Regions from separate parts of the Priestia sp. P1_B12_1 genome, predicted to be linked through region 2. Evidence: riboswitches for the same ligand, from Rfam matches in the RefSeq annotation. Region 2 holds a riboswitch; each other region holds the start of a gene.
The links. Region 2 has a riboswitch for S-adenosylmethionine ahead of AC1D0Y_RS00960 (hypothetical protein). Riboswitches for the same ligand answer to the same signal wherever they lie in the genome.
Positions count from the first base shown of each region.

Region 1: linked by a shared signal. The riboswitch ahead of AC1D0Y_RS08525 (hypothetical protein) and the one ahead of AC1D0Y_RS00960 (hypothetical protein) in region 2 are both predicted to bind S-adenosylmethionine.
Region 3: linked by a shared signal. The riboswitch ahead of AC1D0Y_RS12390 (Na+/H+ antiporter NhaC family protein) and the one ahead of AC1D0Y_RS00960 (hypothetical protein) in region 2 are both predicted to bind S-adenosylmethionine.

Region 1 covers NZ_JBFTZR010000002.1:598,922-609,630, reverse strand. The annotation lists gene AC1D0Y_RS08550 (MFS transporter) at 1-619, shown strand, start outside; gene AC1D0Y_RS08545 (GNAT family N-acetyltransferase) at 888-1,334, opposite strand; gene AC1D0Y_RS08540 (CotG/ExsB N-terminal domain-containing protein) at 1,448-1,795, shown strand; gene AC1D0Y_RS08535 (VOC family protein) at 1,943-2,740, shown strand; gene AC1D0Y_RS08530 (M20/M25/M40 family metallo-hydrolase) at 2,759-4,372, opposite strand; gene AC1D0Y_RS08525 (hypothetical protein) at 4,839-5,081, opposite strand; SAM riboswitch class I at 5,150-5,251, opposite strand; gene AC1D0Y_RS08520 (amidohydrolase) at 5,314-6,468, opposite strand; gene AC1D0Y_RS08515 (GNAT family N-acetyltransferase) at 6,516-7,022, opposite strand; gene AC1D0Y_RS08510 (methyl-accepting chemotaxis protein) at 7,226-8,470, opposite strand; gene AC1D0Y_RS08505 (M48 family metallopeptidase) at 8,732-9,484, shown strand; gene AC1D0Y_RS08500 (DUF1259 domain-containing protein) at 9,697-10,104, opposite strand; gene AC1D0Y_RS08495 (YmaF family protein) at 10,357-10,695, shown strand.
Region 2 covers NZ_JBFTZR010000001.1:170,444-181,152, forward strand. The annotation lists gene AC1D0Y_RS00945 (TerD family protein) at 1-1,837, shown strand, start outside; gene alaP (alanine permease AlaP) at 1,908-3,311, opposite strand; gene AC1D0Y_RS00955 (DUF1540 domain-containing protein) at 3,628-3,786, opposite strand; gene AC1D0Y_RS00960 (hypothetical protein) at 3,887-4,225, opposite strand; SAM riboswitch class I at 4,295-4,396, opposite strand; gene AC1D0Y_RS00965 (hypothetical protein) at 4,518-4,814, shown strand; gene AC1D0Y_RS00970 (GNAT family N-acetyltransferase) at 4,827-5,273, opposite strand; gene AC1D0Y_RS00975 (hypothetical protein) at 5,354-5,794, opposite strand; gene AC1D0Y_RS00980 (glycosyltransferase family 2 protein) at 5,903-6,892, opposite strand; gene AC1D0Y_RS00985 (DUF6044 family protein) at 6,905-8,590, opposite strand; gene AC1D0Y_RS00990 (GtrA family protein) at 8,628-9,050, opposite strand; gene AC1D0Y_RS00995 (metallophosphoesterase) at 9,209-10,534, opposite strand.
Region 3 covers NZ_JBFTZR010000003.1:275,506-286,214, reverse strand. The annotation lists gene AC1D0Y_RS12425 (ABC-F family ATP-binding cassette domain-containing protein) at 1-646, opposite strand, end outside; gene AC1D0Y_RS12420 (spore germination protein) at 1,152-2,729, shown strand; gene AC1D0Y_RS12415 (spore germination protein) at 2,733-3,860, shown strand; gene AC1D0Y_RS12410 (Ger(x)C family spore germination protein) at 3,844-5,055, shown strand; gene AC1D0Y_RS12405 (YtoQ family protein) at 5,208-5,648, opposite strand; gene AC1D0Y_RS12400 (ABC transporter ATP-binding protein) at 5,819-6,730, shown strand; gene AC1D0Y_RS12395 (ABC transporter permease) at 6,723-7,490, shown strand; SAM riboswitch class I at 7,592-7,698, shown strand; gene AC1D0Y_RS12390 (Na+/H+ antiporter NhaC family protein) at 7,784-9,094, shown strand; gene AC1D0Y_RS12385 (hypothetical protein) at 9,134-9,262, opposite strand; gene AC1D0Y_RS12380 (LacI family DNA-binding transcriptional regulator) at 9,387-10,346, shown strand; gene AC1D0Y_RS12375 (transcriptional regulator SplA domain-containing protein) at 10,432-10,680, shown strand.

The DNA of each region.
Region 1 (10,709 bases), on a different contig from region 2:
AGAATCTGCTGATAAAGTACAGACATCGAGATGGCATGACTTCACGTCAGATTTTCAAGGAGCTATGAAGTATTTATATGTTCTTTCATTTTTAGCGACTTTTACGCTCGCTGGTTTAGAAGCTACTTTTCAATTTTTTCAAATAGCGAAAATCAATGCTACTCCTACGACAATCGGATGGATGTTTATGGCGAGCGGTTTAACTCAAGCGCTGATTCAAGGCGGTGTGCTGCAGCGATTTAAAAAAGGAAATGAAAAAAAGCTGATGGCCATTGGCTTATTGGTTTCAGCAATAGGATTTACATCTATTTTGTTATCTTCTAGTGCCGTTAATGCTACCTTATTTTTGTGCATATTTACAGCAGGTAATGCCCTTATTCGTCCTTGTGTCCTCTCATTAATTACAATGAGAACCAAAGTAGGATATGGCTCTGCTTCGGGGTTAACCGCCTCAATGGATAGCTTAGGGCGTATTTTTGGGCCTCTGCTTGGTGCATTTGCCTTTAAACTCAATATGACGCTGCCTTTTATTATTGGAGCGGTTGTCACTTTAGCTGCTTTACTGCTGATTCAGCGCCATACAGCTCTAGATTATTCTGAGCAAACACTCTCATCGTAGAGGCTGGGACAATATTATTTTAGTTGAAAGAAGATCCGAACGATGAATCGTTCGGATCTTTTTCATGGTGATAGTGAACGTAGGTTTCATGTATGTAGATACTTCTAGTGGTTGATTGGAGAGCAAGGCGGAGACTCCTGCAGGATAAGCGGAAGCGACGAGGAGGCTCAGCTCTCGCGGAAAGCGAGGTCTTGCACAGAAATCACCAGCCAATCCCTACTAGCTTATGTCGCTAATTTGTTAGTCTTTGGATTAATTTAACGATGTCTCAATCTCTTTTCATCGTTACTAACACAAGATTATCAGCAGCTGCAGTGTGTTTTATAATTGAAAACTGATGCGCTTTGTACAGCTTAATCGCAGGTGTATTTTTTTCGGCTGTAGACACCATACATTCACATTTTGAATATCTTTGAAGTACATGTGTTAAAAGACGGCTTCCTATTCCTTTTCGAAAGTAATGAGGACGCACAACAAGGCGGCAAATCGTTAATCGCTCATTTTCTATTTCAAACGACAGCACTCCTGCTAGCTTACCTTCAATCATTTCTCCGATAAACACTTCCTTGCTTTTCATAATATCTTCTTTGCTTTCTGTAAGCTGAGGAATATCTGAAAAACCAATGAGCCTTGCTTCTTCTTGATAAGCTTCTACTTGCACAGCTACTATTTGAAGAGCGATATCCACTCTTTGATGTTCGAGGATTTGAAGCATGAAAACCACTCCATTTCTTTCACAAATTTAGACAAATTCCATGTTTTCACTATATCCAAACGCCTTCCTTGTACATATTGTATTATGTACCGAATTAGCCAGGAGGTGTTTATATGCATATCACTGCTGAAAGAATTAGAGAAGCAACAGAAGCGATTGCTTCTACTGAGCTTGAAACATTTATGTACCAAGAGCCAACTGCTCTTCACAGGCGCTCTCGTCGTCGTTCTACTCGCCGTTCTACTCGTCGCACTACTCGCCGTTCTACTCGCCGTTCTACTCGTCGTTCTACTCGCCGCACTACTCGTCGTTCTACTCGCCGCACTACTCGCCGCACTACTCGCCGTTCTACTCGTCGTTCTAGCCGTCGCCGCTGTCGCTGCGGTTCACCTTGCTGCTCATATCCATGGTTTAATAAATCATTTGGATGCTGCTATAAGGGGCATGGCTGTCGTCGCTAACTAAATCTAAAGCAAGTCGAGTTTAAAACATACGCGGCTTGCTTTTTTTAAGATTTTCATTTTACATAATCATTCGTTTTACTCCTCTTGAAAAGGAAAACAACGTATAATAATGGGAAAGAATCTCTTTTAAAAGGAGGCCTATCCATGCACTTATCTTTTGATCATCTTGTTCATTTTTCACCTGACCCTATTAAAGCTCAGAAAGAACTAAACGAATACGGAATACATGTCATTAAAGGCGGCACCCATGAAAAATGGGGCACTTTTAACACGTTGGCTTATTTTAACCTCAGCTATATTGAATGGCTTGGGCTTAGAGATATCGCGTTAGCTCAAAACGTTACAGATAATGACCTTATTCAGCAGCTTGTTAACGAACATACACCGGTTGGTCATTTTGGCCGATTTGCACTTCGTACAGATGATATGGATTTGCTGATAAAAGAGCTGGAAAACAAGAACGTCACTGTAAAAGGTCCTGTAGCGGGTTCTCGCCAAACCAATGATGGAGAAAGACTTCAATGGAAAATGTGTTTTATTGAAGCTGATCACGATTCCCTGCCTCTTCCTTTTTTTATTGAATGGGGTGAACCAGAAGAAAAACGCAAGCCAAAGCTAGCAGATCTTTCTTCTCACCAAGCTGGTCAGCTGCAGCTAAAAAATATTTACTGTGCTGTACATAACCTCGAAGAATCCATCAGCAAGTGGACGAAACTGCTGGACGTTCAGTCTGGCGAAAGCTACAAAGACTCTTTGCTTGATGCACGTTGTCAAAAACTATATGTCAATGGAGGAAACCTTATTTTTTGCAGCGGAACACAAGGTGTTGTCCATGATACATTAAAAAAAGTTGGAGAGCGTCCATTTTTGGTTGAATTGGATCACGCTCTAACACCGCAACAAATTACCGTACAAGGAGCTTCTTTTAAATTCAACAAATAAACATCCGCAGGCGGATGTTTATTTCTGCGCTTCTTTTATAGCTTGATAAATGAAATGAGGCAAAATTTCAAAGGAATACTGAACGTCTAATCTTTCGGTCCATTGATGCGCATCTCTTCCCAGCGGTCCAATGTTCAGCACCGGCATCTTCAGCTCCTCTAGCTCTTCTAGCGGGATATGATACCCTTTATTCCATAGCGGCATATTGGCTACTAACGTGTTAAATGTATGAAGCGGATGCTGCAGGCTGGCATAGCTTAAATCCGAAATTCCGCCAAAATAACTTTGTTCAACTAGCTCCACTTGGAATTGCTCTTTGGCAGTTGCCTGTACGTTTGACAAAATCTCTTGTACAAAGGGATCATCATGTGAACAAACGGCCGGATAAAAAGGCGGCGTAAAAAATAAGACCATCATCGGAGCTGCTTCTTTACATAAACCAGCTAAAGAGTTTACTAAGTTAATGGTTTTATTTCTATCATCATCCTCTTGTTCCAAAAGTGCTGCTTCCATTTCTTGCACATATTTTTCGCCGTGCTGTTTGACTGCATGAGTATAAAGTTCTTCATACGTCCATACGTTCACGTCAAGAGATGAACCCTCCATTCCCGCAGCGTACTGCCTAGCGGCTTTATTATAATGTTTTTTCACATTCAAAGCCGCTTTGTCAGCCGATTTCAACAGCAGATCTGTTACTTCTTTAAGAGAGCGGTTTAACATAAATAAATTAAATAAGACAACGGCAGAATGCGGAACTTGAACTGAATACTCTTCTTTTAAATCTTTTTGTATCAGCACCGTAGGAGGCGGACTCGTTTCATCTCTTATTTTTTCGCAAAAATCAACGTTTAATTCTATTTCTTTTGTTAAATAAGAAGCTAGTAAATTAGCATTTAAACCAGCTAGCGGTTCCCCTACATGAGTTTCTTTTCCATAACACAAAAAGCTTGGCATGATTTTTCCAATTGATCCTGAGTACACATAGTTCGTTAGATCTCCAGGATAGCGGCTGAACACCGGTTCTGCATTTAGCATGAGAGAAAAATCCAGCTGATGTTTGCGGGCAAGTTCTAAAAGAACAGGCACTGCTTTTCTCATCCCAAGCGAATTTACTTCTTCATCCGGTACCGACAGCAGCAGGATGTTTCCGTCAAACTCTCCGTTGCATGCTCGTTCAACCATACTGATATGCAGGGCAATGCCTGCTTTCATGTCCATCGTTCCTCGGCCAAAAAGCCAGTCTCCTTTTATCATATCTTTTTGTACGTGCGCCGGAACTTGTTCCATATGGTTATAAAAAGTACTCGTTAATGTATCAGCGTGAAAAGCATCCTTTTTCCACTGTCCATAATCTTGTACATCCACTACATCGTAATGACTTACGAGTACAACTGTTTTATTCGTATTTTTCCCTTGAACAAAAGCTGTGACAATCGATCGTCCGTCTCCTGTTGAATGAAGCTCGACTTGCTCGTTTTTTTGAAAGTAAGGCAGCTTCAATAAATACGACGCTATCGATTCAGCCATTTCAACTTCTGCCATCGTTCCTGTCACGCTAGGTATAGAAACCAATTCGCTTACAAGTTTTTTTAACTGTTCTTTTGTTTGATACAAAGATGTTTTGTTCGACATACCCTTCATCTCTTTCCTTTTTCTAAATTTTCTATCAAACAAAACCATTCGTCAATCCCTTTGACAGAGACCCTTTCATTCTATCCCTATGTATCATAGTATGGCGCTGCCTTTACACACATGATAAAAAAAGAGTGCGCGGCTAGGGATAGCACCGCACACTCTTTTTTTACTTTTGGTCATCTTCTAAAAAGTCTAGGATACGATCAATAAGCTGTTCGCTTCCTGCATCGTTTCCGTGTTCAAGAGACATTTCCATTTCAATGCTCCTTTCATAAAATATTCTTGTTTTATAACATACCACAATTCATTTCGAATGTAACCTTTAATTTGTGTAAAAATTTCGACAATTTATGATTAATTTTAAAACCTAGTGAGTATTGATTATACCCACCAGATTCTTTGCTTGTCAAAAACCATGCTTTCTATTTAAAAACACTTAAAAAATAGAGGCGCGAGCAGACTTCTATAAAAGACAGCCTACTCGCTCAAGCTTGGAACAGCATGATGAATAAATTTCTAGTTCATTTGCTTTTTGTACATCTTTAATATCTATGCCTACAGCATATGTACGAACATGGTTTTCGACCACAATTTCATAAAATGTTTCTAACTCACGATAAGCTACTTGATAATGCTTTCCTAATAATTTCACTGCTTCCTTTAATGCTTTCTCTCCTGTATGTGCTGCAACTGCTGTATGACCCATAAAACCCTCTCCTTTTAGAAAAATAAAAAAAACTCATTTTGCTTTGATGCAAAATGAGTTTTTCACCCGTTTTATCACCCAAAGCACATGCTTTGCTGGTAGGAGCACCTTACATTCGTAGGTTGCTGTGGAGTCAAAGAGCCAGATCTCTCGTCCACTCGTGATAACTTTTTAATTTAAAATTTATTTTATCAAACAATTCCATCCGCGTAAATAGAAAAATAAAAATATTTTAATTTTTTCGGTAATGGAATGAATTCAAAAAATGAAAGCTTAGATTAGCAAAATAAGAAGCTGCTACAAGTAATGCTTCTTCATTTAATGAAAAAGAAGGATGGTGCCATTCATATTCTCCAGCTGTACCCATCCATACAAAAAATCCTGGTACATGCTGCTGATATACGGCAAAGTCTTCTCCTCCAGGCGATTGTTCAGCTTCTACGACTTGGTAACTAAGATCCTCTGCCGCTTTAGTAGCCAGTTTTTCCAGCGTATCATCATTGTTGACTACAGGAAGATATGGATACCATTTAACGTCTACTGAAGCCCCGAAAGCTGCCCCAATCCCTTCAGCAGTTCGTTTCATAAGAGCCGGTATTTTTTCTCTCGCTTCTTCTTGAAAGGTACGCACCGTTCCTTCAAGCGTTACTTTGTCAGGAATGACGTTCCACGAGCTCCCTCCATGGATTTGAGTTATGCTGACAACAACATTTTGAAAGGGGCTGAGATTACGGCTGACAATGGTTTGTAAACTAGTAACAATTTGACCAGCAGCAGCAATCGGATCTATTGTTTTTTCAGGAATACCCGCGTGACCTCCTACTCCTTTGACGTCAATTTCAAAACGATCAACACTTGCCATTAAAGGTCCCGGTTTGATACCAATGGTTCCTACAGGAAGATCCGGTTTGTTATGCATCCCAAATATCGCTTCCACTCCTTCGAGCACACCTTTTTCAACTAGCATTTTTGCCCCAGAAGCCGTTTCTTCAGCTGGCTGAAAGATAAATCGAACCGTGCCGCAAAGCTCCTGCTGACGCTCTTTAAGAAGGATAGCTGCTCCGATTATAGAAGCCGTATGAAAATCATGGCCGCACGCGTGCATAACACCGTTCACTTCAGAAGCAAATGGCAGATTGGTTTTTTCTTCAATTGGCAGCGCATCAATATCAGCTCGAATAGCGATAGTAGGTCCCGGCTTTCCTCCTACAATTTCTGCTACTGCTCCTACGTCTAATTGGAATGTATCCGCTGTAGAAATATCATAGTGCTTTAACCACTTTTTAATACGTTTAGTTGTTTCATATTCTTTCATTGAAAGCTCTGGAAACCGATGCAGCTCACGGCGTATGTCTATTAACTCGTTTAGTAGTAATTGATCTGTCATATTTATCACTCTTTCACATTTCTTAATTTGGATCACTTCTTTATCTTTTACGACAAAAAGTGTACCTTATTGAATTTTTTATAAAGAAATACGGTCGTATAACCTTCTGCAAGGTGCTTTTCTTTATCTTGAACATATCCTTTTCGTTCATACATCTCAACTAACCAAGGATGTTCTTTTGCTGTTCCTAAAGACACACCTGGTGATTTAAACATATTTTTTATTATCTCTTCCTCTACTAGATGCAGCAGCTTAGATCCAACGCCTTTCCTGGCAAACGACGGGTCTACTGCAAACCACCAAAGATGCGGAACTGCAAACGGACCTGGATGTTCTCCCCAAGGCATTCGTATAGACACAGTTGCAGCGATTCTTTTATCTTCTTCATATACATAGCAAAGGTTTTGAGAAATATTTTTCTTAACGAGGGCAAGATCAGCAGTAGCTGCTAAGAAAGGAATGCCTAGCTCTCGAATAGGCTTATATGCTTGCAGAGTTAAGTTCAATAAGCTATCTGCGTCGTCATTTGTTGCCAAACGGAATTCATTTTTCATCTCTTCGTCTCCTTATGTAGTGCTTAAATATTTTATTTAACTTATAAGTTTACTAAGAATTAAAAAAGACAGACTGCCGCCTTGCCTCACTATACAGCTGCTTTTATAACGTGTCAATTCTATTTATCGTTTTCTATAAAGGGTATAAATAAAACAAATACACGCAGTTTTCTGCGCGTATTTGTTACATATCAAGACAAATTTTAGGACTCACTTACCGTAGCTTTTAAATTAGCTGCCAACACTACAAGTTCTTCTATAGATGCTAATTCCTCCTGTGAAGCCGCGGCTACTTCTTCAGCATAAGCAGCTGCTTGTTTGGCAACCTCTGAAAGCCCCATGACAGACTCCATTACCTTGAACGAATACCCATCAATCTCTCCTGTTGCCCTTGTCATTTTGTTCATTTGTTCTTGAGCAGCAAAGACATCTTCCATGATTGTGGAAAATTGTTCAGTTACATCTTCGACAGTGGCAATCCCAAGTGTGACTTCTTCTGTATTGACTTCCATGTTTTGATAAGCCTGCTTTGCCTGCGCTTCAATTTCTTTTAACAGATGACTGATTTGTATAGCGGACGTTTTAGATTCTTCCGCTAGCTTACGTACTTCCCCTGCTACTACAGCAAAACCTTTTCCATGTTCCCCAGCTCTTGCAGCTTCAATAGCAGCATTAAGTGCAAGAAGGTTTGTTTGTTCAGCAATTCTTGTAATCGTGTCAATAATTCGTCCAATCTCTGTAGAACGATCTTCGAGTCCCTTTACTTCACTGGTGGATATCTTAACTGATTCATAGATTTTATTCATTTGATTCGTCACCTCTTTCACCGAAACATTGCCAGTGGAAGCATGTTCAGAGGCTCTGTTCATCGATTGTTGTACCTTTGAAGAATGATCAGTCATTTTCTGAAGCAGCTTAGCCATATCCACCATAGCTTGCTCGGTTTCAACCACATTTAGCAACTGCTTATCAGAACCCGCAGCAATTTCTTGAATAGACATCGTAACTTCTGTCACAGCTGTTTTTGTTTCCTCCATGCTTGCAAGCAATTGCTCTGAGGAGTGACTGACCGTGTTCTTTGTTTTACTTATTTTCTGACGCAGCATTCTCATGTGAGTCATCATTTCATTAAATGAAGATATGAGTGTACTAATCTCATTTTTCCCTTTCAAAGGAACAACATCTACAGATAAATCACCGTTTGAAATCCCTTTCATTGTTTTTGATAAATTTTCAACCGCAATTATGTAGCGACGTATGATAAAATAGAACACGGTAGTTGTAAAAGAAACAAACAGAAATGTAATCACTAGCGTAATCGAAGCTGCTTGCTCTTGTTTCACAATAAGATAATAATTTGTTACTTCAATTACAGTAGATGTTATGGCCACCATGGCTGCAATCATACATAGCATTTTCATGCGTAAACTTTGAAAAACTTTTTTCATTTTTTCATCCCCTATACAATCTAAAGACATAGAATGTCTAATCTATATTAGTAGTATCGGCATATTTTTATATTTTTTTGTAAAAACTAAAGAAGAATTGAAACAATTATTATTGGCGCTTTTCCACTAAACATTGGAATACATATCATTCTGCAAGGCGCTGCAACAGCAGTTGATAACTGTCTGATTATTCTTTCATTTGACCAAACTCTACCTTTGCTTATAAAATGAAGATTTGTAGAAAGGAGTACGAAAAATTTTATGTATACGTATCAAACAGGCAATCAAACAATTGACTACAAAATTGAAGTCGTTCCAAATAGAACCGATATCACGGTGCAAATTTGTGACAAAGAAGGGGTAAAAGTTATTATCCCTAGAGGTCTTAATGAAAACAATGTGCGTTCAATTATCGCACGCAAAGCAACATGGATTTTAAAACAACTAAACGGTTCACAGCCAGCTGAGGAAAAGCCAGCTGCTCCAAAGAAAGAAGCAGTAAAAAAAGAAACAGCTAAAAAAGAGGCTCCTAAAGCAGCAGCTTCTGCAGCTAAAACTGGTTCTTTTGAAGAGGGAGACAAATTCCCTTACCTAGGACGTCAATACCGCTTAAACATCGTTCGTGGAGATGTAGCAAAGGCTGAAATGACATTCCGTGCAAAATTCATTGCTACAGTACCTGAAAGCTGGAACGAGCAGCAAACAAATGAAGGTATTGGACAACTGTTAACAGAATGGTACCAAGGCCGCACAGGTGAAAAATTCCAAGAAGCTTTGAAATCTGTTAAAAAAACTGCAGACAATGCTCCTGAATCTGTTAAGTGGGACGAGTTAGGTGAAGAATACGCTACGACTCAAGATAATACAATCGTATTAAACTGGCGTTTGCTAACAGCTCCTCTTGCAACAATTGAATATGTCATTGCTTCTCAATTTACAAATGCAGATGAGTTATTCGAAGATGCAGCTGAACGCAAACAGTGGTTAAGCGATAACACCCTAAACGCATTTTAAGTTTATACATAAAAAAAGCACGCGGCGAACGCGTGCTTTTTTTATTTGGATAGAAGTACCCGAATAATCTCACTCCTCAAAAATTAGTTAATCTGATAGGTTCATTCAAGCGCAGTTTATAAACCAATATATAATATACATGTTTAAAGTTTTATTAATCTAATTTTAAAAGCAGTAAGTAAGAATAAACTGATTCTATAAAAAACTGCTTTCTATCCTTTTAATACTTTAAACGCTTCTCTTACTTTTCGTGCAAAATCTAACGGTGGTTCTACAGATTCAAAATGCATATACATTGCTCTCGGCTCTTCAAATAGCCAATGGTTGTGAACGGCCGTAACCTTAATATCTCTTTTTCTAAGCTCCGTTAATAATGGATTTACCTCTTCTTGCAAAAGCACGGTTTCACCTAGATTTAGCGCTCTTCCCTTGCTATCTAAATCTTCAAAAGTAAAAAATTGAGGAGTAACTAACGGAGAGCGTGTTGGACGCCCTAAAATTTTAAAACGAATCGTCCGAAATTTTTGTACTAAACAAACGCCATTTTCATCTAAACTGCCTTGTCCACCTAGAATTCTCGCAAACTCCTGACATAGACTCTTTTTATTTTCCCAACTCATTATGCTGACTTCCTCTCTTGTAATAACTTGTCCTACTTTAATAAATATATGTGAAAGTTATCAAGTAGAAACGGCAAACACACAGGAAAACTACCCATTTTATAAATCCTGATTATCAAAAGTCATATTTATTTTTCTTTGTTCATATCAATAGCATGTATTTTTGAATTTAACTAAACAGAGAAATTTAGATGCCATTTAAAAAATTTACTTAAGCAGTTTTTTTAAATTGAATTTATAGGGGGAAGTAAAATGAAAAAAATAGGCAAGGATGATTTTATTTCAGGGTTTGTTCCTCATCATAATCATGGCTCAGTGGACTACACTTCTGTTGCGTCAGGACATGTCCATCAGTGCCTCGATGTAACGTCTCCTCCAATTCAAAGCGAGGATGGAAGCCACATTCACTATACAGAAGGCTATGTTGTTTTTGAAGACGGACATACACATCATTACAAAGCCTACTCTGGTCCCGCTATTCCCATTGGCAACGGTATGCATGTTCACTATTATGACTTTTATACCAGCGAAGACAACCAGCATCGGCATCATGTCAAAGGTGTAGACCATCCTGCTCCGGGCGATAGATAATGAAATAGTTTAAT
Region 2 (10,709 bases):
AAACGAAGTCATGCAAGCGTCGGAAGCAGAACTATACATAAATGCCGTGGTTCACTATCTGAGTGGGATTTTACCAAACAGTGAAAAACAAGATGTTTTACCACTGTTAGATACTACAGATTTGCGGATTATTGACCTCGGAACAGATGAAGAATTCGGCCTTATGATGAGTCAATTAATTGGTGCCAATACCTCATTATCGCAAACGGATCGAGCAGACATTGAATGGTCGCTTGTCCATTTACATGCATTAGACCTACTTCCAGAAGTCATTCCTCAAAAAGAAAATGGTGCATTTGTTAGCTCAGTTTTAATTAAAACAAAAAAACTACCTATTGATGTCTTGTCTTCTTATTTTAAAACAGCAACAGACGTTTTACGTTTGGCAACCGCTTTATCTGATGGAGATATTAGCCTTTCATCACCCACTTTATTTAAGAAGTTTAGTCGTTTTGAGCGTCGAAGCTTGTTGCAGCTGCTAGAAAGCACTTCAAACATAGAAGAAGATATGTTTCGCTATAAAGTAAAGTGGATTCGTTTAGGTGAAATTTTACATCCTGGGGAATACAAACATCGATTTCCTCGCGCTGCTAAAGGATTCGATGCTGTTCGAAATCATAAAAAACCATTGACCTTCTATAGTAAAGTAGAGAAAGCACTCGAGCAAAAAGACGTCTCAAAAGCAGTTTCACTTTTAGAAAAACGTCCAGGTGACTTTGCTAGACGAATTGACCATTTACTGCGCTTATCTACTGGGGAACAAGAAGCAGCTTCTATTATTACAGCATTTGCAACGGTCGCTCATCATGTCTCTACGCCAGTACTGCTTCAGCTCTATTCTCATATGAAGCATCGACATCATAAACAAGATATGCGCGTAGTGTTTCCTAAAGGGAATGTGTCCAAAGTAATGGCGCTTGATAATCCCTTACCTTCTCTTCGTAAGGATCTTTGTGAAGGTGTAATAAATGCATGCAAAGATGCTTTACATGACCGTTTTGCCAAGCTGCCACCTCTTGGAAATGTATGGGTTGATGAACGTTTGCATGAACAAACTATACCATTTTCACAGCGTTCAAGCAGTAAAACGTTAAAAACGATTAGCCGCGGCAGTAAATTAACAATACCTGAAGGCGACACGCTTCGTTTTTTCATTTGGTGGAAAGAAGGCTTTGTAAATGGTGAACACACTGGTAATGTAGATATTGATTTATCTGCCGGAATTTACGATGAAAACTGGCTGTATAAAGAGCATATTTCCTATACAAACTTATCTTCAAAAAGCTTCAAAGCTTTCCACAGCGGAGATATTACATCTGCCCCTAAGGGAGCATGTGAATTTATTGACTTGCATATCCCTACTGTTCTAAAAAAAGGCGGCCGTTATGTATTAATGAACGTTTATTCATTTTCCATTCAACCTTTTGTTATGCTCCCTGAATGCTTTGGAGGATGGATGATGAGACAGCACGTAGAGTCCGGCGAAATATTCGAACCTTCTACCGTACAAAATAAAGTAGATCTTGCTAGTGATTCCACCATTTCCATCCCTTTAATTTTTGATTTACAAGAGCGAAAATTAATCTGGACGGATATTTCACTGCATCATCATGTTGAATTTCAAAATAATCTTGAACAAAACAATGGATCTGTCTCTCTTATGGGAAAAGCCATGACAAAGCTTTTGAAGCCAACGCTTTATGATCTTTTTTCATTTCACGCACAAGCTAGAGGAACACTTGTCTATGACAAACAAAAAGCTGACACTATTTATTCGCTTGATGAAGGTATTACTCCTTATGATATTGAAACAATTATTGAAACCTACCTAAACTAATTATTTATAGGAAATTAAGAACAAATAAAATAAAAGAAAAGACCTCTTTCCAAGAAAGAGGTCTTTTCTTTTATTTCACTAGCTTTTGCTCAGTCCCAGCTGAACCTTGACTTCGTTTGTGGAATCCTTTTGCATAGTACGCGATAATAAGACCGATAAACCATAATGGTCCGATGACAACTGCAATTCTTGTATCTGGATTATATGCCATGAGAACCACCACCAGCGCTAGGAATGCAAGTGACACATAAGATGTTAATGGAAATAAAGGCATTTTATATTTCAGCTTTGCCTCTTCACCTGTTTTTAACGTTTTGCGATACTTAATTTGAGAAAGCAAAATAATTCCCCATGTCCAAATCGCACCGAATGTTGCAATGCTTGTTACCCACGTAAATACCTTGGCAGGCACAATGTAGTTTAACGCTACTCCGACTAATAGCGCACCCGCTGATGCTAAAACAGCTTTTCCCGGTACGCCGCCTTTTGTAAGCTGGCCGTATCCTTTTGGCGCTTCTCCGTGTTCTGCTAAGTTAAACAGCATACGGCCTGTACTAAAAATACCGCTGTTACAAGAAGAAAGAGCTGCTGTTAGTACAACAAAGTTAATGATACCAGCCGCCGCTGGAATGCCGATTTTTTCAAATGTTAATACAAACGGGCTTCCCTGTGAACCAATCTCTTGCCACGGATAAATCGACATAATGACAAATAACGCACCGACGTAGAAAATCAGAATACGCCAAAAGACAGAATCAATCGCTCTTGCTAGAGATTTTTCCGGATTTTTCACTTCTCCCGCGGTAACGCCGATCATTTCAATTCCTAAATACGCAAACATGACCATTTGCAGCGACAGCAAAATACCTTTGAATCCGTTCGGGAACAGTCCGCCGTTGTCCCACAAATTTTTAATACCAGTCGCAACGCCGCCGTTGCCGATTCCAAACACAATCATTAATAATCCAACGGCAATCATTAACACAATCGCTAAAATTTTAATAAGTGCAAACCAAAATTCCAGTTCACCATATGCCTTAACAGCTAAGAAGTTAACCGTTGTCATGATGACAAGCGCCGATAACGCCCAAATCCAGTTTGGTACATCTGGATACCAATATCCCATATAAATACCAACGGCTGTAATTTCAGCCATACATGTTACAACCCATAAAAACCAGTAGTTCCAACCTGTTAAATAACCAGCAAGCGGCCCTAAATAGTCGCGTGCGTACTTGCTGAATGAACCTGCAACAGGTTTTTGAATCGCCATTTCTCCAAGTGCTCTCATAATAAAAAACATAATCATTCCGCTAAATCCGTACGCCAATAATATTCCTGGCCCTGCTAATTTAATAGCAGATGCAGATCCAAGAAACAGCCCTACCCCTATGGCTGCTCCTAAGGACATCAGCGTCACATGCCTTTCTTCTAACCCGCGTTTCAATTCTTTCCCCTGAGTTTTCCCCTGCATAAACGTCTCCCCTTTTTCCAATCTGTCAAAACGAGATGAACACAGCCTTTTTGTTAGCGCTTTCATATAAGTTTGTGCTAAAAGACAGCTAGGCTGTATATTTGTATTTTATCACCTTTCTCTCACTTTTCTTTTGTCGAAAAACAAAAAAATTATCTTATCATTTTGTTTAAACGCACAATTAGACATAGGCACTGCTTTTTTACTATGTATTTATTATTGCACTTAAGTAATAGTATTTTCAAAAAATAGAAAAACGCCGACTCAACTCCGTCAGCGCATCGTTCATTTTATGCTTTTTTATAAAAACTAGCATTTATCTCGCGGGTTCAAAAGTTTTACAGCCAGGTTCTTCCATATCAGAAACATGGTGACTACTTTCAGGACTCACAACGTAAATGGACTCTGCACTGCATTTGTTCCCCGATTTCCAATACATGCACTCATTCACTTCACATAATACACCTTGGGCCACTGTTATCCCTCCTTTGCTTGTCTTATCTATTTACTACCCGAAATATGGCGCTTCTAACATTCACACGCAAAAAAACAGCTTGTTTCTCAAGCGGATCTTTTTATTGCGTGTGTTCAACATACTGTTTTTTAGCTAAATATAACTCACGGCTCAGCGTGATCCGCCGTTCTCTCAAGCGGCTTAATTTAGCCTGAAATTGTTCGTTAGTTGGCTCTTCTTGAATCAAGCGATACGTAAAAGAAATATCTTCATTTAACTGTTTAAAATCTTCCCATATCTCTTGAACGAGGGCGGATTGTTTGTCTTCAAATGAACGATTTTGCTGCGTTTTTAGCGCAGCTAAAATTTCCTGTTGCCACGTTTCGTCTTTTATTTCTTTGGCTAATAAGTATAGATCTAAATAATCATCAGTGCTTAACGCTGTTTGTCTATTGTTCAATGTCATCACCTTTTCTACACGAAATTTTTCTTCCTAAGAAGAGGGTTTCATCATAGAAAAAGATTCCTCTCCTTATCTGTCAGAGCTAGGCTATGCTGGAATTAGCACCATTCAATAATTGTGGTTGCTGAGGCTTCAAAGGGCCAGTCCCTCCACCTCTCTAGATAAGAATATTTCGTTTTTAAATTATTTCTGACTATTCTAATATGTTTTGTAGGTTATGTCAATAGCTTTTCAATAAAAAGAAAAAAGAAGTAAAATATGGTATGCTTTCATAAAGGATGGTGAGCACATGAAACGATATCTGTTATCTGCTTTTTTGGGAAGCCTGCTGCTGCTTCTTACTATTGCTTTTTCATCTACTTTCCATATTGCAATTGTCAAAACAACCGGAAGTATTGGAGGGATTATTTTAGCAGCGGCGGCTTTGATTATGAACGCGCTTGAAGATCCCCCCTCCTCAGACAATACAGGTGGAGGAGCCGTTGAAGTACTAGATAAAGGTTCCGTTTGGGCTACTTATTTACTTTTACTTTCATTACCGAACCTCATCGCATGTATAACATCTTATGTTTTATGGACTCGCTGACATTCATCAACGTTACGGACGTTTTGCCACTTGGAAGCTCATTGATATTTGTTTATCTACAAAGCCAAGTTCACGATACACATGCTGTGCAAAATTCCCAGCATGAACGCTGAGTCTGATTTCAGGGTATCCTTTGATAGACAATTCATCAATTGCTTTTTGCATTAATGGCTTGGCTAGACCTTGCCCGCGGTATTCCGGTACAACATATAATTCGTAGATAAAGCCAATTTCTTCTTTTGAAAAGAAGTCGGCAGATGGGCCGATAAGAACCCAGCCTGCGAGTTTATTTTCTTGTCTTGAAACTAAATAATAACAGCCTTTTTCAAGGGCACTACCAACTAGTTCATTTACGCGCTCTGCTGACGGATGAAACTGCTTCATTGTTCCTTCAAACAGCGCATCAGCAGATTTTTTCCGAATTTCTTGTATTTCTTCTTCAGTAGCTTTTGCAATCATTACGATCTCTCCTTTCGTGTTCGTTTTCCACATACGAGGATAAATTCCTGCAAAAAAAGTCTTCGCCTAAGCGAAGACTTTTATTTAAATTCAAAATGCTCTTGATGACTACCTTGTTCGTCCGTCCAGTTAATCATAATGTCTAAACCTGCCGCTTTTCCAGGAACTGCAAAATTCGCATAGCGAAAACGCTGACCGCTTTTGCTTAAGTTAGACCGTTCAATAGGAGAAAACAAGCTGTATTTCGCCTTATTTTTTCCTTCGTGCCGAAAAGCTTGGACCTGCACGCGCTCTACGTCTTTTCCAATGTTTTCAACGGTTAATCCATATGTATGATAGACGTTATTTTTCCACTTTAGCTGATTATCTCCCGTCATGCTCGCTTTTGTGAGTTCAACCGACCATTGTTCAGATGATTTCTTCATTGGAAGCTTCTCAATCGAAAGAGCGCTGACATGAATGGCTGCAAAAGCAAGCCAAACAAAACAAAAAGTGCTGACTGTATAAAATAGTCTTTTCATAGATTCTGATCTCCTTAGAAATTTTAGTAGTAGCATTTCCTGTTCACTTAAAAATTATGATAAACGCTTTAACAAAAAAGCCTCTCCATTTAGGAGAAGCTTCTTAAATTAATGCATAAGCAAATCTTTTTGTTTGTCTAATGAGTGTTTTGTATATAAATCTCTTTCAATCGCATATTTAGGACGCTGTTTCACTTCGTTAAAAATCTTGCCAATATATTCTCCCACAAGACCCATTCCCATTAGCTGCAGGCCGCCTACAAGCCAAATCGATAAAATAAGAGACGTCCAGCCGATTTGCGTATGATCTAAATATTTTTGAAGCAGCGCATAAATACCAAACGCAATACTAAAGAGAAAAGAAGCTCCTCCAAGCAGCGTCAATAAGCGTATCGGCGCTACGCTAAAAGATGTAATCCCGTCGAATGCAAAAGCAAGCATTTTCTTTAGGGGATATTTTGATTCGCCCGCTGTCCGTTCTTTGCGGTCATATGTGACTTCCGTGGAGCGAAATCCTACTAATGGTACAAGGCCTCGTAAAAAGACGTTGCCTTCTTTATATTTCATAAGTTCACCAAGAGCACGTTTGCTCATGAGACGAAAATCGGCGTGATTTTGAACGAGCTGAATTCCTAGCCTATTCATAAAACGGTAAAACCCTACTGCCGTGGTTCGTTTAAAAAATGTATCGGTTTCTCTGCTGTCTCGAACACCATATACGACTTCATACCCGAGCCAATATTTCTCTACAAAAGTACGAATAACGCTGATATCATCTTGCAAATCTGCGTCAATGGAAATGACGCAGTCAGATTGCTTATGGGCTGCTTCTAGTCCTGCCAGCAAAGCATTTTGATGTCCTACATTCCGCGCTAGCTTTAACCCTTTTACAAACAAATTGCTGCAGCTTTCTTTTTCAATAAGCGACCACGTGCTGTCTTTGCTTCCATCGTCTACAAATAAAATGGTACTTTCACTTGATACAAGACGTTCATTTATCAGTTCTTTTATTACAGTAGTTAATTGAAAAGATGTTTCTGTGAATACTTCTTCTTCGTTGTAACATGGAACAACAATTGTTAAAATAGGTCTGTTCATGTTATTGCCCCCTTACTTTGCTTCATATACATACACTTTCCAAGCGGACTGTTTATCGTTAAACGCTTTTAAAAAGTGCAAACCGTCACTTTCAGCATTTTCGATTGGCACAGCTGAAAAGATATAGCGACCGCCCATTTTTTTAAATTGGCTGATATTAAGCTGCAAATGACGGATTTTTTTCGTTGAGTCTTTTCGGTAATCATATTTTTTCCCTAGCTCGCTAACAAACACATAGCAGCGGTTGCCCCAGTGATCATAGTAACTTTCTAACTTTTTATTTTTATCAAGCTCTTTGGCAATGATTTTGCGAAACTCATGTTTATACGTTAACGGATAGAAGTTGTTATACGTATCTAGCGTATAAAAGCCGTTATACTGAGCAATTGATGGATGAAGCCCAATGCTTGCTACCCGATAAGATGATTGAGGTTTCCCTATATATCTGCTGATTTCATCGAATTGATGGACAGCATAAAATTCTTTGACTGACGGCTCGTGATTGTAGCGATAATAAAGTTCAGGATTCGCTATAAACAACACAAGCAGCTGTAAAACCAAACACACCCACACAAACTTTTTCCACGCCTTGCCCCTTTTCCATAAAACATAGCCCCCAACGGCAAACATCAAATAAATAATGAGCGGGCGTAAAAAATGAAATCTAGCAAAGTTAAATGTATTAAAAAGCTGATATTTTTCTTTTAGCGGCTCCCATCCTTTATAAAACCAAAACGCATACCAAATCGACAGTAGTAGATTAAGAATAAATAACTGCAAAAACGTTTTTTCAAGCTTTCCTTTCTGATTCCGAGCAACAATCCACAGTACAATAAAAGAAAGCGGCAAAATGACAAAAGTATGAAGCGTCATTACATGCGTATGCCCAAGCGTGTAGTTCTTAAAAGCAAGGCGAACGGAATGTCCAAAGCTTAGAGTAGAGCTTAAAAATTCATTTCGACTCGTCGGGGCCTCTGGAAATAAAAGAGAATCAACAAGCCGGTATTCAATGAGCAGAAAGACAGCGGTCATCGCTGCAATACTGTTTAAAAAAGGAATATTCCACGTTCGTTTTTTCACCGCATCTCTTAGCCATAGCAGCCCCATCGCCGCTAAAAAGAAGAAAAATCCTAGCACAAAGCTCGAGTAAAACGGAAGCAGTAAAAGTGTAAGCCATTCCTTCCACGTTCCTTCGCGGTTTCGAATGGTTAAAAATGCCCACAGCGCCAGCGGCTGTCCTAATGTACTCAGCATGCCCGAAGGCCAAAAAGGCGTAAGTGCAAAAGCAAGTGATACAAGCACTCGAATCGCATAAGCATCCTCGCTTTTAATGAAGTGCTTTTTTAATAATAAATACATTCCAATTAAAGCAAATACACGCGTAATCGTTTGGCTGAGGCTGTACGCCAGCATGGTAGGAAACAAACCATACAGCCACTGAATACCGCTGAATTCTGTTCCAAACGTATTCCTCGGCAATCCGTTAATGATTTGAGGCAATACGGCATGACTGGAGCCAAACAGCTCTCCGCTTCGATGCAGAACTTTATACCACGTAATATTTGAGTCTAAATTGTCATGCACGCGTATATGTGAGTTTTCCCCGAGCAAAAACATAGGGGATACATACGCAAGCAGTAAAAGGAAAGCGATAATAAGCAATGTTTTTTCTTTATTCATAGCTGTTTCTTTCTTCATCTGTTAACACCTATTTCCATTTCATAATTACTAAAAGTTAATCGTGTACAACGACTGCTTCTTTTTTTGCATTAAATACAAAGTATTTTTGACCCGTATAATTTAAAAGCGTATACAGACCTGTTCCGATTAATATACCGACATCTTTTTTGAACGGATGCACAGCAGCAGGAAGTTGATGCAACAACCAGCTGGAGAACTGCAGTCCAATATAGTAAGACAAGCCGTAGCAAACGCCAATAACCAAAATAAAACGCAGTATGCTTGTAGATAAATGAACTCCGCTTTTAAACGTAAATATTCGATTTAACACGTAGCTGACGACTGCTCCTGCTGCGTTTCCGATAAACGTTGCTGCCCAGTAGTGATGAAACATATGAAGCAGCACATACATAATGGAAAGACCTACTGCTGTATTGACCAGCCCTACTACTAAAAAACGTACAAAAGATCCTTTCATACAAACTCCTTTTGATTTTAATACTTTCATGAAAATTACATATTATGACTTTAAATACAGTTTCAGTGTAGCAACTCCACTTAAAAATCTAATGAAAATAACATTAAAAACAGATGAAAAAAAGCTAAAAGAATCAATAAAAATCGGGATTCTTTTAGCTATTTAGTAGAGCCTTCAATGATTAATTTTTGGTCGCTTTGATTGTCAAACGCATCCACTGCCGCTACTTCTATTTGATACGCAGTATGGGGCTCCAAACCCGATAATGGAAGACTTAGAACATCCGGAACAGGATCGCTGTAATATTGAGAAAATGCATTATATGTTTTGACCACTTCTCCAGTTTCTTTATTTTTGACGGTAATGCGATAAGAGTGAACCATCAGATTATCCACAGCTTGCGTAAACTGGATATAAAGCTGATTTGATGAAGCTTTTTCTTGTATAACAGAAATAGTAGAGCTTGGAAGAAAAATCGGTTTTACTAAATCTCGTTCATTCGTGTAGTGAAACTTTTTTGCATCTGCAGGTATGTTAATTTCCCACGCTTCTCCCGTCCACTTATTTGCGTGAAAATCCCGCCTTTTAACGACTACTTTTCGATTATAAACCTCTACAAGAAGACCTTGACTCACATCTCGGTAGCCAGGAGGAAGTTCACCTTGTAAATATCCGGCACCAGGCCATATATACCGAACAGAAGACGTTGCAAGAGATGTAAAATCTCTTTGAAAAATAGTACGAGGATCGTCCAACGGATGGTGGGTATGACCAGAAAATGTAATGACTTGCGGATAAGGTTTTAACGTATTGTAAAGAAGCTGTTCATTCACTTCTATCCCCCATCTGTTTTTCCCGTACAGTGTATTGTTAATAGGCTGATGAATAAAGACAAAAATCGGTTTTTTAGGATCATCTCGCTTTGCTATCTTCAGCTGTTCAGCAAGCCAGTTAATTTGTTTGACTGAATAATCACCGGCGGTCAGACGGCTTTCTGTTCCAAGCATGATAAAATGATATCCTTTTATCACTTGATGAAAATAAAGAGCTTTCATTTTGGTTTTAGATAAAAAACGCTGCTGCGCTTGCTGATTGGTTACACTGTCCCGGTATTCATGATTACCAATCGTAAAAAGAGATACGGCCTGCGGCTGTTTATTTTGATTATAAATAGAAAAAAAGCGGTCGTATTCTTTTAACGCGCCGGTATCAGCCAAATCTCCTACTACTACAAATGCATCTTGTTTCGGTGCCTGTTCATTTAACTGCGTTAATGCATGTTGAAAAGTACGCAAATCAAGCGTTCCTGTTTCCTTAATATGAACATCACTGATCACAGGAAAAACTAGCTTTGGTTCGATGTATCCGCTTCGTCCGCTCTTCTCTTCGGCTCGTACGTTTAAGGTAATACCGCATATAAGAACACTTATTAATACTAAAGCGAGCCAGTCTTTTTTCAGCGTTTCCATAAAACCGCCGAGCATGATGCTTCCTCCTTTCTTCACTGCTGCGTCTCAGTCATTTTCTCTACGTGTATGAGCTTTTATTTTATGTAATTTCAAAATATCTAATCGTATAGTTTCAATATTTCTTTTCGTGTTTGCACACACTATGTTCACAATCAATTCATTACACTTTTCCTAGTCATAGTGGTATGAT
Region 3 (10,709 bases), on a different contig from region 2:
TTAAGAAGTGACGGTCATGAGATACAACAATGACTGTGTTTTCAAAGTTAATTAAGAACTCTTCTAACCATTGAATTGCTTGAATATCCAAGTTATTCGTAGGCTCATCTAAAAGTAATACATCAGGTTTTCCGAATAAAGCTTGTGCAAGAAGCACTTTTACTTTTTCACTACCCGTTAGTTCAGCCATTTTTTTTGCGTGAAGATCTTCAGAAATGCCTAATCCTTTTAAAAGAATAGCCGCTTCTGATTCTGCTTCCCAACCGTTTAATTCAGCAAATTCACCTTCAAGCTCAGCTGCTTTCATTCCGTCTTCATCTGTGAAGTCTGCTTTCATATAAATAGCATCTTTTTCTTGCATTACTTCATAAAGGCGAGCGTGCCCCATAATAACGGTTTTCATAACTTCTTGATCTTCATATTCGAAGTGGTTCTGTTTTAAGACAGCAAGGCGTTCGCCAGGGCCCATATGTACATCACCAGTTTGAGATTCAATTTCACCAGATAAAATTTTTAAAAACGTTGATTTTCCAGCACCGTTTGCGCCGATTAATCCATAACAGTTACCAGGCGTGAATTTAATATTCACATCTTCAAATAACTTTCGGTCGCCAAATCGTAAACTTACATTACTAACTGTAATCATGTATGAGCAGTCCTCCAAATTCAATATCTATAAAATTATACCATTCTTTTGAGATAAGAGCGATATGAATACAATATTTCAAACATAAAGTGTAACCGACACTTCAAGCACTCGTCAACCATTTAAGGGGTTTTTTGAGCGGTGAAACTTGATTATTCTAGCATTCACCAAAACTTTGAACAGCAAACCAGCATGTTTAATCCTTCAGTAATCAGCTCTTTTTCATTTTTAAGATGGATGTTGTAATCCTTTGTATAAGAAACAAAAAGAAGAATAATACTACCTGGTAAATAAAAGAATTTATATGAAGTGAACACTGATATTTTAGGGGTGCTTATTTCTAAAATTGGTTTGATATAGACATAAATAGGGTGATTATTATGTGGAAATTAGTTGTTTCCTATCTTCCAGAATGGCCAGTTTTTATACAAGCATTTCTGGTTTTTTTCATCCCGTATATAATCTACAAATTATTAAGCGGGATTCGTAATTCAGAGGAAGAGTGATGAAAGTGAAAAAATGGAAATCAGCAGTAAAAAAAATAGGCAACCATGCGCACGAGAAGGAAAGCAAACAGGAATCTATACATCAAGATTCACCTAATCATATTACGGATCATTTAGCTTTAACACTAAAAGTAGTTAAAAATGAAATTGGTCATAACTCCGACGTTCATTTTCGAGAGTTTATTATAGGACGCACCGGCATTCAGGCAGCTATTATTTTTGTAGAGGGGCTATCAGATAAAGATCTTATTGAAAAACATATTTTGTCATCATTGATGGCTGATTTTTCAAAAGAATATCAACAGGATCAGCTTTACGTAAAGGGAAGCCTTTCAAAACAGTTTATTAAAAGCCAAGTATTATCAATTAGTGATGTAGAAGAGGTCCATCCTATTAAAGAAGTAATATCAAAAGTCTTAACAGGATCTACGGCTCTTTTAATTGACGGGTTATCACTTGCCTTAATTCTTGGTACAAGCAAAGTAAAAACAAGGACGATTGAAGAGCCCGTATCAGAAGCATTGGTGAGAGGGCCAAGAGTAGGCTTCACTGAATCGTTAAGTGATAATACTTCTTTATTAAGAGGAAGCGGAGACATTGAAAATTTATCGCTGGTGAAATTTCAAGTAGGAAAGCGTTCCAAAAAAGATTTAGTTGTTGCTTACATAAAGGAGGTTGTTAATCCAGAGCTAGTTGAAGAAGTAGAAAAACGAATTAAAAAAATTGACCTCGATAATGTACCGGAGTCAGGATATGTTGAACAACTCATTGAAGATAATTACCTTAGTCCCTTTCCTCAGGTGCAGAATACGGAGCGTCCCGATCGTGTAATTGCTGCTTTGATGGAAGGGAGAGTAGCCATTTTATTAGACGGGACGCCTTTTGCTTTAATCGCGCCTGTTACGTTTAGCATGATGTTACAGTCGCCGGAAGATTATTATGAAAGGTGGATTCCCGGTACATTCATTCGTTTTCTTCGTTATATTGCAGTGGTTCTTTCCCTTTTTACCCCGGCTTTGTATATTGCGTTTATTTCATTTCATCCAGGATTAATTCCGACTAAGTTAGCTATTTCTATTATAGGATCAAGGTCTGGGGTTCCGTTTCCCGCCCTTATCGAAGCCTTATTTATGGAACTATCGATCGAAATTTTGAGAGAAGCCGGACTCCGGTTGCCGAAACCAATTGGTCCAGCAATGGGCATTGTCGGTGGGTTAATCATTGGAGAAGCTGCGGTGCAGGCAGGAATCGTTAGCCCTATTTTGGTGATTGTAGTGGCGTTAACTGCCATTTCATCGTTTTCTATTCCGCAATATAGTGTAGGAATCACATTGCGTATTCTTCGGTTTGTAGCCATGCTTTGTGCTGCCATACTTGGATTATATGGCGTCATCTTATTTTTCCTTTTTATGATGAGCCATTTAGTGAAACTAAAAAGTTTCGGCGTACCTTATATGAGTCCAGCTGTTCCTTATCGTTTAAGTGAATGGAAAGACTTGGTAGTCCGTATGCCTCTGATGATGATGAAACGACGTCCAAAGATGATGCACACCAAAGATCCTCTGCGAAAAGGGTAGCTTATGATGAAAGGAAATGGGCTGTTAGAAATGATAAATTCAAAAGATCGTATTACGACGCCTCAAACAACTATTATTATTACCAACTTTATTCTTGGAACAGGTATTCTTACCTTGCCCCGGGCAGCTGCGGAAAAAGTGAAAACACCAGATGTTTGGCTAACTGTTATTTTAGGGGGGATAATCACCATGATAGCAGGGGTAATCATGGTGAAACTAAGTCAACGCTTCCCTGAAAAAACCTTTTATCAATACAGCCAAGAAATTGTAGGGAAATGGATAGGCAAGTTATTTAGTTTCCTCATGATAGGTTATTTTTTGGCACTTGGTGGGTTTCATGCTCGTTCATTGGCAGAGGTAACTGGATATCTATTGTTGGAAGGAACCCCAAAATGGGCTATAATCATGCCATTTATGTGGGCAAGTCTCTATCTGATAAGAGGGGGAATAAATCCAATTGCCCGTATATTTGAAATTATATTACCTATTACCGTTATTCTTTTTTTACTTGTTGCCTTTATGAGTATCAAAATATTTGAAGTGGATAATCTGCGCCCGGTACTAGGTTCAGGTATTACGCCGGTGCTAAAAGGGATAAGGACAACAGCTCTTGCGTTTACTGGGCCTGAATTCATGCTTTTAATATTGGCATTCATGAAAGAACCAAACAAAGCAGTAAAAGCTGTACTAGTTGGTACTGCGATTCCTTTGCTTCTTTATGTTATTACCGTCGTGATGGTTGTCGGAGCGTTCTCAGTGGATGGAGTGGTTACGAGAACGTGGCCTACGCTTGATTTAATAAGAAGTTATGAATTAACTGGGTTAATATTTGAACGCTTTGATTCCTTGTTGCTGGTGGTATGGATTATGCAAATGTTTACTTCTTTTAATGTTAACCATTACGCTGCTTCATTAGGACTGTCTCAGCTTTTTAAAAAAAATATCCATCCATTTATGTATGGTGTGCTTCCGGTTATTTATCTCATTTCCATGATCCCTAGAAATATCAATGATGTATTTAAATTAGGAGATATGGTTGGTAATGCTGCCCTGATTTTATTTGGCTTTTTACCCGTACTGCTTCTTATCATTTCAAAAATAAAGGGGAGAAAGTATGAGACAAGTCTCTAATCACGTACGGATCTTCTTATCGGTTTTGCTTTCTGTTTTTTTGCTTTTTCCTCTGGCGGGCTGCTGGAGTAGTCATGAAATTGAAGAACGAAGTTTAGGAGTAGGTATGGCTCTTGATAAAGCTAACAAGTCCATGACCGAAAAAGAATTTGATGAACAAGAAGAGTATCCCAAAAGGAACTTAATTACGTCAACCTACCAACTGATCACCCCGCAAGTGGCAAGTTCAACAACTGTCCAAGGAGGACCTCAGCAGAAGGCTTACGTGAATATGGCTGAAACGGGAGATTCTATTCATCAAATGACCCGTGAATTATCATTGCGAAGAGAGACTTCGATTGCCAGCCAACATCTAAAAGTAATTATTATTGGCGAGGCTCTTGCGAGAACGTATAGTTTAGGAAAATTAGTGAATGAGTTTCTTCGTGATAATGAGATTAGACCAAGCTGTCTTGTACTTATTAGTAAAGGGAGAGCTAGGGACGGGCTAGAATCGAAGACAGCAGGAGAAATCCCGGCATTTCGTTTGGCTGGAATGGTGGAAAATGCATATCGAACAACGAGAATTTTACCTCCCACGTCGCTCATTAAATTAGAGAGCAATATTGAATCAGGGACTAGTTTTCTATTGCAAAATGTATTATCGGCAAATGGGGAAATCAAATTTGCTGGTGCTGCCATAATTAAAGGGAAAACAAACAAAATGATCGGTTTTTTGAATGAAGAAGAACTAGATGGTCTGACTTGGATCACAGGAAAAGGGAAAGGCGGGCTAGTGAAAAGCTTTGATAAAAAGACCGGTCAGCTGATTGTATACGAAATAGAATCCATGAAAAGTCATATTGAACCTCATGTTAAAGGAAATAGCATCTCCTTCGATGTGCATATTGAATCCGAGGGGAGGCTATCTGAAAATTGGGTGGTCTCAGGAAATCCTTTAAAAAATCAATTTTTACAGAAGGTGCAAAAAAACTCAGAAAAAAAAGTGGAGCACCTCGTAAAAAACACGGTAGAAAAAATGCAAAAAGAATATAAAGTCGATGTGGCCGGGTTCGGAAATCAATTGAGAATTAAAAGGCCCGGAGTATGGATGAGGGTTAAAGACAATTGGGATCAAACATTTAGTGAAGTTCCAATTAACTATGATGTAAAATTAATGATTAAAGATTATGGAACGTCAGGATCAAAAAAGTGAGCAGCTAAGTACAATTTGGCTTGTTTTGATGTTGGAAATGAAAGAAACTAAAAGGAATAGCCTTAGAGCTTGCTAAAAAATATTCCCCCCAGTAAGGAGCCTGAGGGATAAATGAAGAATAAGAGCTGTCCAGAACCGACAGCTCTTATTTGCTATTCAAAAATATAAGCTAATGCTTGAAGAGCCTGTTCTGGCGTTTCGACTACAACTTGGGCTTTGTTTGACAGTTCTTTAAGCGGATGGTGCAGTTTTTCAGGGCGAACCAAAATTAGCGGTTTATCTAATGCAATGGCTGTCGCCGCATCCATTGCGCTGTTCCACTGCTTGTATTTTTCGCCAAATAAAGCAATAACCACATCAGATTTTTTAAGGAGTACTTGCGTACGTAAATTATTAATTTGAGAAGCAGCTTCATCTTTTAAGACAGCGTTAGGCTGTTTTCCTAAAATTTCTTCTCCAATGTTGTCGGACCGGTCATGGTCTGTCATGGGACCGACAAAGGTAAGGGGAAGGTTTAATTGTTCTGCTTGGTTTTTAATTTCGTCTCGCCAGTTATCGTGAATTTGCCCGGCAAGGTATACGGTTAAGTTCATTATGTAGAAGTCCTCCTCTAACTAAGATTTGTTTTATTTTATCAAATGTAAGCGGATAATACGAATGATTTGAATGGGCTGCTTTTCCAAAAATAAGGTTATAGTAGACAAATAGTTAAAAAAGAGAAACAATAGAAGGCGTATTGCTAATTAAAGAAAGGATGTACATGATGACAGAAACAGTGCTACAAGTAGATCATGTCAGTAAAGTAATTGGGAAGAAAACCATTTTGCATGATGTATCCTTATCGGTTGAGCGCGGTGAGATTTTCGGGTTGCTTGGTCCAAACGGTTCTGGAAAGACAACGCTAATTCGTACCGTCGTAGGACTCATTAAAGAAACAGAGGGAACGATTACCGTTAACGGCTTTCCTTTAAAGGAACAGTTTACATCAGCTATGAAATCAATTGGCGCAATTATTGAGAACCCTGAGTTTTATGATTATCTGACGGGCTATCAAAATTTAAAACACTTTGCGAATATGCATGAAGGGATTACATCAGAACGCTTGGATGAAGTGATTGCTTTAGTAAAGCTTGAAAACAGCATTCATGCAAAAGTGAAGACGTATTCTCTTGGGATGAGACAGCGTTTAGGAGTAGCTCAAGCTATTTTACATAAGCCTGCATTGCTTTTACTAGACGAGCCAACCAATGGTCTAGATCCAGCGGGAATGAGAGAATTTCGTACATATTTACAAACGCTTTGCAGGGAAGAAGGAATTTCAATTTTAATCGCGAGCCACTTATTAAAAGAAGTAGAAGCATTATGTGATCGCGTTGGCATTATTCAAGACGGTGAGTTAAAAGCCGTTCAAGATTTATCTCCAAATCGTCAAGATCAAGGAATGTACGTAGAATTTGAAGTGTCTGATGCGCAAAAAGCAGCGGATCTTTTATCACAACAATTTGAAGTAACGGTGAGATCACATAGTATCGACGTGGCGATTGTAAAAGAGCAAATTCCAGCTGTAAATAAAAAATTAGTGGACAGCGATATTTTAGTCTACCAAATTACCCCTGTGTATGAGACGCTTGAAGATTCGTTTATGTCCGTTACGGAAGGAGAGCACCATGCTTAAGCTAATTCAAAATGAACACATGAAATGGTTTCACAAAAGAAGTACAAAAATCACGTTTATTACAATCGGCATTTTAACTCTTTGTATGGCTCTTTTAATGAAGAAAGTAGCAAACAGTGCAGGAACAGAAGACAATATTTTGAACTTCCTGTCATTTAGTTCAGGTATGCTGATTCTCGTTCAATTTTTCGCGCTTGCTGTTGGAGGGTCAATGGTTGCAAAAGAGTTTGAAGCAGGTACCATTAAACTTCTTTTAATTCGCCCTGCTAGACGTTCAACGATTTTAGCATCCAAGTACCTAACTCTCGTTTTAATTAGCTTATATTATTTACTGAGCTATTTGCTTTTTTCATTTGTATGGGGAGCATTGTTCTTTGGCTTTACCAGTCTAGAAGGAGATGCACAGCTGCTTAAAAACATTACGCTTACGTATGACAGTGCGTATATGGAAACGTTTATGATGATGACGTTCGCATTCATGCTGTCGTCTTTATTTAGAAACAGCGCGCTTGCTTCCAGTCTAGCTATTGTCGTAAGTATCGGCGCGAAAGCTGTAACAGGACTGGTATCAGAGCTAGGTTTATGGTGGGGGAAATTTTTATTATTTGCCAACACGAACTTTGTGCAGTATATGGACGGAATGAAGCCGCTGTTTGACGGCATGACGATTCCATTTTCCATTTTCATCTTAGTTGCCCATTTTGTCTTCTTTATGGGCGTAGCTTGGGCAGCGTTTTTAAAACGAGACGTAGCTAATTGATGTGAGAATTTTTGCACTATATATTTTTCTAAAATAGCATTTGACAATTAAATAAAAAGAGATTACAGTAGTGAAAGACTATTTTTAAAACAACTATAAACTTCTTATCAAGAGAGACGGAGGGACTGGCCCTATGATGTCTCGGCAACTGGCTGTACGCAGTGCGGTGCCAAATCCAGCAGACGATGTTTCGTTTGGAAGATGAGAAGGGTAATCTTATGATACAAATAAGAGACCTCTTCTTATCAATAAGAAGAGGTCTTTTTTTATTACGTAAACAAGAGGTGTTAAGAATGGAACAACAAAAAGGAAACGGCTGGGCGCTGTTACCGCTGGGCGTCTTTTTAGTCCTGTTTGTCGGATCAGGAATTATAACGGGAGATTTTTATAAGCTTCCTGTATTAGTAGCCATTATTATTGCAGCCATTGTGGCGCTGGCTATGAATCGTAAAGATTCACTTAATGTAAAAGTGGAGCGTTTTGCTAAAGGAGCAGGGCATCCTGATATCATTATTATGGTGCTTATTTTTATTTTAGCAGGTGCTTTTTCTCAAGTTGCTAAAGGCATGGGAGCTGTTGATTCAACGGTAAACTTAGCTCTGTCTGTGCTTCCGCAAAGCTTAGTGGTAGTCGGAATCTTTGTTATTGGCGCATTCATTTCAATTTCGATGGGAACGTCAATGGGAACAATCGCTGCGCTAGGGCCTATCGCTGTAGGAATCAGTGAGCAAGCGCATGTATCCATTACATTAGCAATTGCTGCCGTTGTTGGTGGTGCAATGTTTGGAGATAATTTATCCGTAATCTCTGATACGACCATTGCAGCAGTTCGTACGCAAAAAACAAATATGTCAGATAAATTAAAAGTAAACTTTTTTATTGTCCTTCCTGCAGCGATTGTTACGGTAATTTTATTGCTTGTAATGACGCTAGGCAATACGTCATCAGTAGAAATTAAAGATTTTAGCTGGTTTAAAATCTTGCCTTATGTCGGCGTACTGGTTGCTGCCATATTTGGTGCAAACGTATTAAGTATTTTAACCGGAGGAATTGTGCTAGCCGGCGTGATTGGATTAGCTGACGGAAGCTACACGCTTTCTTCTCTTGCTAAAACTGTGACAGAAGGTATTGGCGGAATGTCAGAGTTAATTATTTTATCTCTGCTAATCGGCGGAATGGTTGAGCTTATTCGCTATAACGGCGGTATTCAGTTCTTATTGAATTTATTAACACGACGTATTCAAACAAAAAAAGGCGGCGAATTCAGCATCGCTGGACTAGTAAGTTTAACTAATTTAGCGACGGCTAATAACACGATTTCAATTATTACAGCAGGTCCGTTAGCAAAAGAAATCTCTGATAAATATTCAATTGATAATCGTAAATCAGCCAGTCTACTTGACTTGTTTTCCTGCAGCGTTCAAGGGCTTATCCCTTACGGCGCACAAATGCTTCTCGCAGCAGGATTTGCTAAAGTTTCACCGATTGAGATTATTCCATTTACATTCTACCCAATGTTAACAGCGGTTTGCGGGGTCATTGCAATTGTAATTGGATTTCCTCGTTTAAATAAAAAGTCAAAGTCATCTAAAGAAGCTGCGTAATATCAAACCCTTAAAAAGAATGTTCTTTTTAAGGGTTTTTTACTGTTTAAAAAAATCAGTCGGCTTTTCATCATCTAACTCCTTCCAAAGCGTCTCGTTCTGTTTAAGTGCATAAGCCGCTCCTCCAATTTCAATCCCGCATAATAAAATGAATAATAAAATACCCATGAAATGACCTCCTTACGTAAATGAATAAAAACACGATGGTAACGGGTTTAGCTTCTTGCTGTTTCACTTTATAATGAGAATAAAGTATGAAACGCGTTTCAGCGCAAGAGAAAAAGGTGAAAACATGACAAATATCCGAGATATCGCAAAAAAAGCTGGTGTATCTGTTTCGACTGTATCCCGGGTGCTAAATCATCATCCGTATGTAAAAGAAGAAAAACGCCGGCTGGTAGAGCAGGTTATTCACGAACTTAATTATGAACAAAACATTAATGCCGTTCACTTATCAAAAGGGAAAACAAATATGATTGCCGTCGTCTTGCCTTTTATTAATCATCCGTATTTTAGTCTGCTTTTAGAAGGAGTGGCATCTCAAGCGTTAGAAAAGCAGTATCAGCTTGTTATTTGTCAAACGAACTATGATGTAAAAAAAGAAGAAGAAGCGCTTCATATGCTGAAAACAAAGCAAGTTGATGGAGTGATTATTTGTTCTAGAGCAAGCAGCTGGAGCACGATTGAATATTATCAGCAGTACGGACCGATAGCCGTGTGCGAAAACGTACAGAATCGTTCTATTCGCTCCGTATACGTTGATCATTATGCAGCTTTTAAACAGGCGCTTATGTATTTAAAAGAAAAAGGATATACGGATATTGGCTACTGTATTGGAAGAATGACGGGTACGAATAGTCAACAGCGGCAACAAGCATACAAAGAATATGTAAAAAGAATAAATCAGCCTTATCATCCGGAATGGGTTTTTCAAGGCTGTTTGAACGTGACAGATGGTGAAAAAGTGGTGGGAAAATTAGTGCAGATGAAAAATCGGCCTCAGGCGCTTTTAGTAACAAACGATCAAGTAGCTATCGGAATAAAAGCTCAGTGCGAACAAGCGGGTATTTCAGTTCCTGGTGAGTTAGCTATCATTGGTTTTGATAATCATCCGCTTTCTTCTTATTTACAAATAACAACGATCGAACTTCCTCTTAAGGAAATGGGAGAAACGCTTTTTACATTAGTTGGAAGTAAGACTCCTCAGAAAATTGAGCTCCCTTTTCGGTTTATTGAGCGTAAAAGCGTATGAATTTTTGATGATGCCATGAGGTGTTTTTACCGGATAAAATGAGCAAAAGCGGACATCATACGAGTAAAGAAAGAAGAAAAGGATGATGATCGTGGAGAAAAAAGAATATCAAGTGGGAGATCAAGTATTTGTTATTTACCGAAATCCTCATACGGCAAACGTTGCGAATATTAATCAAGCTGAAATTGTTGAACATCCGGAAAACAAAGGTGAAAAGGCGCTGTTTTTACATGAGTCTTACCATTTGTTAGCTGAAGATGATGCTGTGTATTCAACGTATGAAGAAGCTGAAAAAATGTATAATAAGATATTTGATTATGAACAATATGACTGATGCAGAGGCTAAGACAAAAATAGTGTAGT